3 regions of the Paenibacillus sp. GCM10027626 genome follow, and region 1 is predicted to be linked to each of the others. Evidence: riboswitches for the same ligand, from Rfam matches in the RefSeq annotation. Region 1 holds a riboswitch; each other region holds the start of a gene.
What was found. Region 1 has a riboswitch for thiamine pyrophosphate ahead of thiC (phosphomethylpyrimidine synthase ThiC). Riboswitches for the same ligand answer to the same signal wherever they lie in the genome.

Region 2: linked by a shared signal. The riboswitch ahead of ACFQ0N_RS04680 (ABC transporter substrate-binding protein) and the one ahead of thiC (phosphomethylpyrimidine synthase ThiC) in region 1 are both predicted to bind thiamine pyrophosphate.
Region 3: linked by a shared signal. The riboswitch ahead of thiD (bifunctional hydroxymethylpyrimidine kinase/phosphomethylpyrimidine kinase) and the one ahead of thiC (phosphomethylpyrimidine synthase ThiC) in region 1 are both predicted to bind thiamine pyrophosphate.

Annotation. Positions count from the first base shown of each region.
Region 1 covers NZ_JBHTHC010000004.1:252,427-254,695, reverse strand. The annotation lists gene ACFQ0N_RS10945 (hypothetical protein) at 1-601, shown strand, start outside; TPP riboswitch at 661-767, shown strand; gene thiC (phosphomethylpyrimidine synthase ThiC) at 1,079-2,269, shown strand, end outside.
Region 2 covers NZ_JBHTHC010000002.1:191,761-194,029, forward strand. The annotation lists gene ACFQ0N_RS04670 (acetate/propionate family kinase) at 1-234, shown strand, start outside; gene ACFQ0N_RS04675 (DnaD domain-containing protein) at 259-999, shown strand; TPP riboswitch at 1,042-1,160, shown strand; gene ACFQ0N_RS04680 (ABC transporter substrate-binding protein) at 1,321-2,269, shown strand, end outside.
Region 3 covers NZ_JBHTHC010000008.1:372,427-374,695, reverse strand. The annotation lists gene ACFQ0N_RS18055 (hypothetical protein) at 1-565, shown strand, start outside; TPP riboswitch at 814-914, shown strand; TPP riboswitch at 1,006-1,105, shown strand; gene thiD (bifunctional hydroxymethylpyrimidine kinase/phosphomethylpyrimidine kinase) at 1,181-2,002, shown strand; gene thiM (hydroxyethylthiazole kinase) at 1,992-2,269, shown strand, end outside.

The DNA of each region.
Region 1 (2,269 bases):
GTTGACAATGCGTTACCGGATCGTCGATCCATCCGGAAAATCAAGCGATTTTAATTATGAGGCGGATCATCCATATAGTATTAATGAACCGGAAATAAACGCTGCTAAGCCGGGTCAATACAGTGTTGAGCTGATAGTGTCGGATGGAAAGGCTGATCCGGTCATTGTGCAGAAGACGATTCAGGTGCTTCCGTTAACAGTTAGCGGTGAAGTAAAGCATACGGAATTATGGGATGAGCGGCGCAAGGCAAGCAATAAGAAAATTAGCGGCAATGAGGAACAACCGCGAAGCTATGATATGTTTTGGGCAGGAGAAAAGTTTGTTTTGTATGCAGGAACGACAAAGACAGCTGGAGCTACTAAAGCCACTCGTGTCGAAGTGAAGATGGGGGAATATTCGACCCGCCTGATCGCTGCAGATACGTCTGCTTCCCAATGGAAAGGGGAGCTGTGGGATAAGCAATTCGAGCAGCTTAGCGATGGTCCGCTGACGTTTACATTTATTGCGTACTACAGCAACGGTATAGTCAAACAGACAACAGCAACGATTCAAATTGCCGGCAATGTAAATGCAATTGCAGGCGTCCATCGCAGGCAATAGCGGGATTTGCCAGAAGAGAGTTGACAAAACGGAAGGAGGAGGGGTATAGTCTTACACAGGAAATCCACTAGGGGCGCCCGTATGGGCTGAGATAAGGCAGCAGTGCCTTGGTCCCTTAGAACCTGATCTGGGTCATGCCAGCGTAGGAAAGTGGGAATGTGAATGCGACATTAGCAATGCGACTGCTGATAGGCGTGGGGTAAGCTGTATAGCTCTGGCCGCAGCAGGCTGCCTGTTATTGCTAATGTGCCCGGAATAGCGTGGCGGCTTATGCTGCTGCAGCATATTCGGGAATGTCCGCGTATACAGACCGCTCCTTCGCCGGAACGGTCTTTTTTGTTCTGGCGAGCAGCGTCTCTTCTATGACAATGGCAGCATGTTGTTTTTTGATGCCATGGACTTGCGCAGCCGTTTCTATTTTGACTATTATGAGCGCCTCCTAGTGATTTTCGAATTGAAACTCTAGGAGGTTTTTTTATGCCAATATTAACAACGCCATTGCCAGGCAGCCGCAAAGTATATGTAGAGGGAAGCCGTCCGGATGTGCAAGTGCCGATGCGGGAGATTGGCTTGACGCCTTCAAACCAAAAAGGAATCGAAGTGGAAAATGAGCCGGTTCGCGTATATGATGCGAGCGGTCCATATACGGATCAAGAGTCTGTCATCGATGTTCGCCGTGGATTGCCGGAGCTGCGCCGCGGCTGGATTGAGGAGCGAGCGGATGTAGAGCGCTATGAGGGGCGCGCCATCAAGCCGCAGGATAATGGCTTCAGTACGGCGCAATCGGCAGCGCAGCGGGGAGCCGAGGTGTTTCCGGGGAATGGGCGCCGTCCGCTGCGCGCTAAGGAAGGGCGGAATGTCACGCAGCTGCACTATGCGCGGAAGGGGATCATCACGCCTGAGATGGAATTTATCGCGATCCGCGAAGGGATGACACCGGAGTTTGTGCGGGATGAGGTTGCAGCGGGCAGAGCGATTATTCCGGCAAATATTAACCATCCGGAAAGTGAGCCGATGATTATTGGGCGTCATTTTCATGTCAAAATTAATGCGAACATCGGCAACTCGGCCGTCGCCTCCTCGATTGAGGAGGAAGTAGAAAAAATGACCTGGGCGACCCGTTGGGGTGCGGATACGATCATGGATTTGTCCACAGGCAAAAATATTCATACGACGCGGGAATGGATTGTGCGAAATTCGCCGGTACCGGTAGGAACGGTTCCGATTTATCAGGCGCTTGAAAAGGTTAATGGCAAGGCGGAGGATTTAAGCTGGGAAGTTTTCCGCGATACATTGATCGAGCAGGCAGAGCAAGGGGTCGATTATTTTACGATTCATTCCGGCGTCCTGCTTAGGTACATACCGCTTACAGCGAAGCGGGTGACGGGGATCGTTTCGCGGGGCGGCTCGATTATGGCGGCGTGGTGTCTGGCGCATCATAAAGAGAATTTTTTGTATACCCATTTTGAAGAGATTTGTGAAATTATGAAGCGTTATGATGTGGCCTTTTCGTTAGGCGACGGTCTGCGCCCGGGCTCGATTGCCGATGCAAACGACGAAGCGCAGTTCGGCGAGCTGGACACGCTTGGCGAGCTGACGAAAATTGCCTGGAAGCATGATGTTCAGGTGATGATCGAAGGGCCGGGACATGTGCCGATGCATCTAATC
Region 2 (2,269 bases), on a different contig from region 1:
ATTGTACGCCAAGCGGTATGTGAGGAGCTGACATTTTTCGGCATTGAGCTGGACGTTGAGCGTAATGCGGTACATAGCAAAGAGGCCCGCAAAATTTCGACCGACGCCTCTCGTGTAGAGGTATGGGTTGTACCGACCAATGAGGAGCTTGTTATCGCCCAGGATACGTATCATTTAATGCTCAACAATCAAGCGAAGGGCTCGGCTGGGGCTGAGCCGCTACAAAACGGTTAAATTAGCGAAGGGTTGAGTGTATGAATGAAAAATGAAATGTGGAAGGCTTACGCCCGCGGCATGGCTGCGGCGATGAATAGCGGCAGTGTCGTTATTCCCGCCGGGCTGCTGCGCGCCTATCGGGGGATCGGCCTGTCTGATACAGAAATGATGCTGCTTGTTCAGCTGCTGATGTTCCGCCAATTGGAGCAGATCGACTTTCCCACGCCGGAGCAACTGGCCGAGCGATTGGGCATAACGGTGAGTGCCGCGCACCAGCTTATCGGCAGACTGCTTAAGGAGGGGCTGCTGGCCATCGACGAGCAGCTCGATCCGGTCACCGGCGTCCATTCCGAATGTTATAATTGGGATGGCTGGATATTACGCTCCGCAGAATGGATGTCGGATAATGCCAAGCAGTCGCTTAACCATGTCCGGCCAGATCGGCAGGCACGTGAGGAATCGGATGCCGATTTGCCGGCAGCGGATCTGTTTACAGTATTTGAACAGGAGTTCGGCCGCCCGTTATCACCGATGGAATGCGAGACAATCAGCGGCTGGCTTGATGAGGACCGCTATCCGGACGAACTGATTCGGTTTGCTTTGAAGGAGGCCGTCTTTGCCGGAAAGCTGCATTTCCGCTACATCGACCGCATTCTGATTGAATGGAGCCGCAATCGCGTTACGAATACGGATGAGGCGAAGGTGCATACGCGCAAATTCCGGACGGGAAGAAAAGGGGCGTCTTCATCATTCGATCGCCAATTCGAGCGAGAAAAAGAGTAGCTTTTTGCCCGGTTAGTGGTATAATGAAGCTTGCGACTAATTGAATATGACATGGGGAGCTGGGTAATGGCCGGCTGAGAGGGGATTCCAAAGCAAGAACAATCCCGACCCTTAGACCTGATCTGGATAATGCCAGCGTAGGAACTTAGCATCTAGCCGTGCTTTACCGGCTCTGTTTATGCAGACGCCGTAACAGGCGGTTTTTGTAGAGCAATGTTGTAGCGTCCTCCGGTCAGGAGGACGCTTTTTCTATGTATACAGGACAGATCAAGTCGCTTTAAATTTTTTGGTGCAGTCAGGAAGGGGAAGGCAATCGAGATGATGAACAGAAAAGGCAGCAAGGTACTGAACTTTGGAATTATGCTTGTCGTATTCATGCTGGTAATTGCCGGATGCGGGGCAAAAGCGGGCAATGAAGCGCCGGCAAATACAGGCAGCGGCACCGGGAACGGGCAGCAGCAGCCAAATGACGGAGAAGCCGGACAAGCCGAAAACAAACCGCTCACGAAGGTGAAGCTGGTGCTGGATTGGGCTCCGAATACTAATCATACCGGATTATATGTTGCCAGAGACAACGGCTTTTTCAAAAATCACGGGCTTGATGTGGAAATTATTTTGCCAGGGGATGCCGGATCGGACAAAATGGTCGCCACTGGAGCGGCCGAGTTTGGCGTAAGCTACCAGGAGGGCGTTACCCAAGCGAGAATTCAAGGCGTGCCTATCGTATCGCTTGCAGCAGTCATTCAGCACAATACGTCCGGATTCGCTTCGCCTGTGGAGAAAAACATTAAAACGCCAAAAGATTTTGAAGGCAAGACTTATGGCGGCTGGGGCTCCCCTGCCGAGGAAGCGATTATCGAATCACTGATGAGCGAGCAGGGCGCCGATGCCAGCAAGGTCACAAACGTTAGCATCGGGGATGTCGATTTCTTTACAGCGGTCAAACGCAATATCGACTTTGCCTGGATTTATTACGCCTGGACCGGTGTCGAGGCGGAGCTTCGCGGAGAAAAGCTGAACATGGTGTATTTGACAGACTATAGCGATAAGCTGGATTACTACACGCCTGTTCTGACCACAAGCGAGAAAATGATCGCCGATAATAAGGCGCTGGTTGAAGCTTTTGTCGCCGGGGCAGCCGAAGGCTATCAGTTTGCCATCGAGCATCCGGAAGACGCTGCCGAGGTGCTGATCAAAGCCGAACCGGACTTGAATGCCGACCTGGTGCGTGCCAGCCAGAAATGGCTCAGCCCGAAATATCAGGACGATG
Region 3 (2,269 bases), on a different contig from region 1:
GGTTCAGGAACGTGTGAAATCGGGTTTGTCTTTTTCAGATATGGTTGCTATGTTACGATATAAACTTGGTCATACATGCGATATAGAGGCGTTGTTGGAGAAAGAGCGCGGCATCCGGGAAGAAAAGGCTGAGCTATGGCGCGAGTTTCAATCGTGGAACAAAGAAGAGTCGGTGGAGCATGTGGTATCTGCCCCCACGAACGTGATCACAGATTTTGATGATTTGCTATTGTGGGAAAAGGGTGACGCGATTCATCCACTGCTGCTGGAAGCTCTTACGAAATTGAAGGATTATGTGAAAACGGAATTGGAAAGTGACCAGCAACAGTTTGCCCGTTTTCAAGAAATGAAAACAAATGAGAAAATCCGGTTGCTTGCTGCACGAAATCGATATTTTTATATTCATAAAAAAGCATGGGATGATATTATACAGCATTTTGATCACTCAAGATTGTCGAATGTCGTTCTTGCCATCCTTTCAATTAAAGCGCAAGAAGTGAACGTGAACAAGCTTTGCAAGGCTGTGTTGAATAATCGAGATTTGCTAAAAACATATCTTTTGTGATGGTTCGACCAGTCAAGTCTAGCCGTATTGGTTTGTAGATGACCGAAAAAATTCAATACTTTTGAACATGAGTTTAAACAATTATTACAAGGGGATGGCTGCATGTATCTCGATGATGACCAACGACTACCGAAACTTAAAGGGCGCGTATGGAATCATAACAGTTTTATAAAAGGAGGCTACTCGTGGGATCAAGCTTGGCAACAAACGCTAAATTTGACTTTTTGAAAAGCTTATGTTTTAATGATACTAATTTGCGGGGGGACTACTTTGTAGTTGAGAAGGTTAAAACCTGACCCTTTGAACCTGTTGGTTAAGACCAACGTAGGGAAGCGAATCATTACATCTTTCTATGTATATGGTTAGAGCGCTTTCTACGAATCGAGAGAGCGCTCTATTTTTATATTAACTGCAGTGTGCTGCTAAAACTGAATATGGCTTATCGTTTGCGGGGGGACTGTTCGCGGTTGAGAAGGTTAAAACCTGACCCTTTGAACCTGTTAGTTAAGACTGACGTAGGGAAGCAAATAACAATTGACCGTGTTATTTTACCCTTGTCAGAAATAGGACAAGGTTTTTTTATTTTATACATTTAACAGAATGGGAGTGGCAAGCATGAAAAAAGTATTAACGATTGCCGGTTCGGATTGCAGCGGAGGCGCTGGCATTCAAGCCGACTTAAAAACTTTCTCGGCTCATGGCGTTTTTGGCATGAGTGTCATTGCTTCAGTAGTAGCCGAAAATACGAGCCGCGTCATTGACATTCAGGATGTCAGGCCCGATATGATTGAAAAACAAATCGATGCTGTTTTCGAGGATATTGATGTAGATGCAGTGAAAATTGGTATGCTCTCACAGCCGGATTGCATGAATGCAGTTGCAGGAAGGCTCAAACAATACGCTCCCGCCAATGTTGTAATTGATCCTGTTATGTATGCGAAAAACGGCTGTCCGCTTATGAACCCCGACGCAATAGACACAATGATCCAAACGGTTATTCCGTTAGCTGACCTTCTTACTCCTAATATTCCAGAAGCAGAGAAAATCGCCGGCATACAAATTAACAATGTCGAAGATATGAAAAAATCGGCCGCAGCGATTTATAAAATGGGCTGTAAAAATGTCCTTGTAAAAGGCGGTCATGCTGCAGGAAACGCGCTGGATATCTTGTTCGACGGGGAACAATTTTATTCGTTCGACGCACAGCGTATAGAGACAAAAAATACGCATGGCACAGGCTGCACCTATTCATCCGCTATTGCATCCAACCTCGCATTGGGGTATGGATTACAGGAAGCGGTACATAGGGCGAAGGAATATATCACAATCGCTATTCAGCATTCCTTGTCCATCGGAAAGGGCAACGGCCCGACTCATCATTTTTATGAGCTTTACAACAATGGATTAAAGAAAGGGCCTGAGATCAATGGACAATAACTTAACCTTAAACATCAGCGGTTTATTGAGCAACGTCCGGCAAACCAAGCCTTTGGTTCACCATCTTACCAATTATGTGACAGTAAACGACTGCGCAAATGTTACGCTTGCAATCGGCGCTTCTCCCATCATGGCTGATGATATCGAGGAAGCGGCTGAAATTACTGCAATATCCTCCGCGCTTGTGTTGAATATAGGGACTTTAAATAAAAGAACAATAGAATCTATGCTTGCCGCGGGGGAAAAAGCAAATGAAATGAGCATACC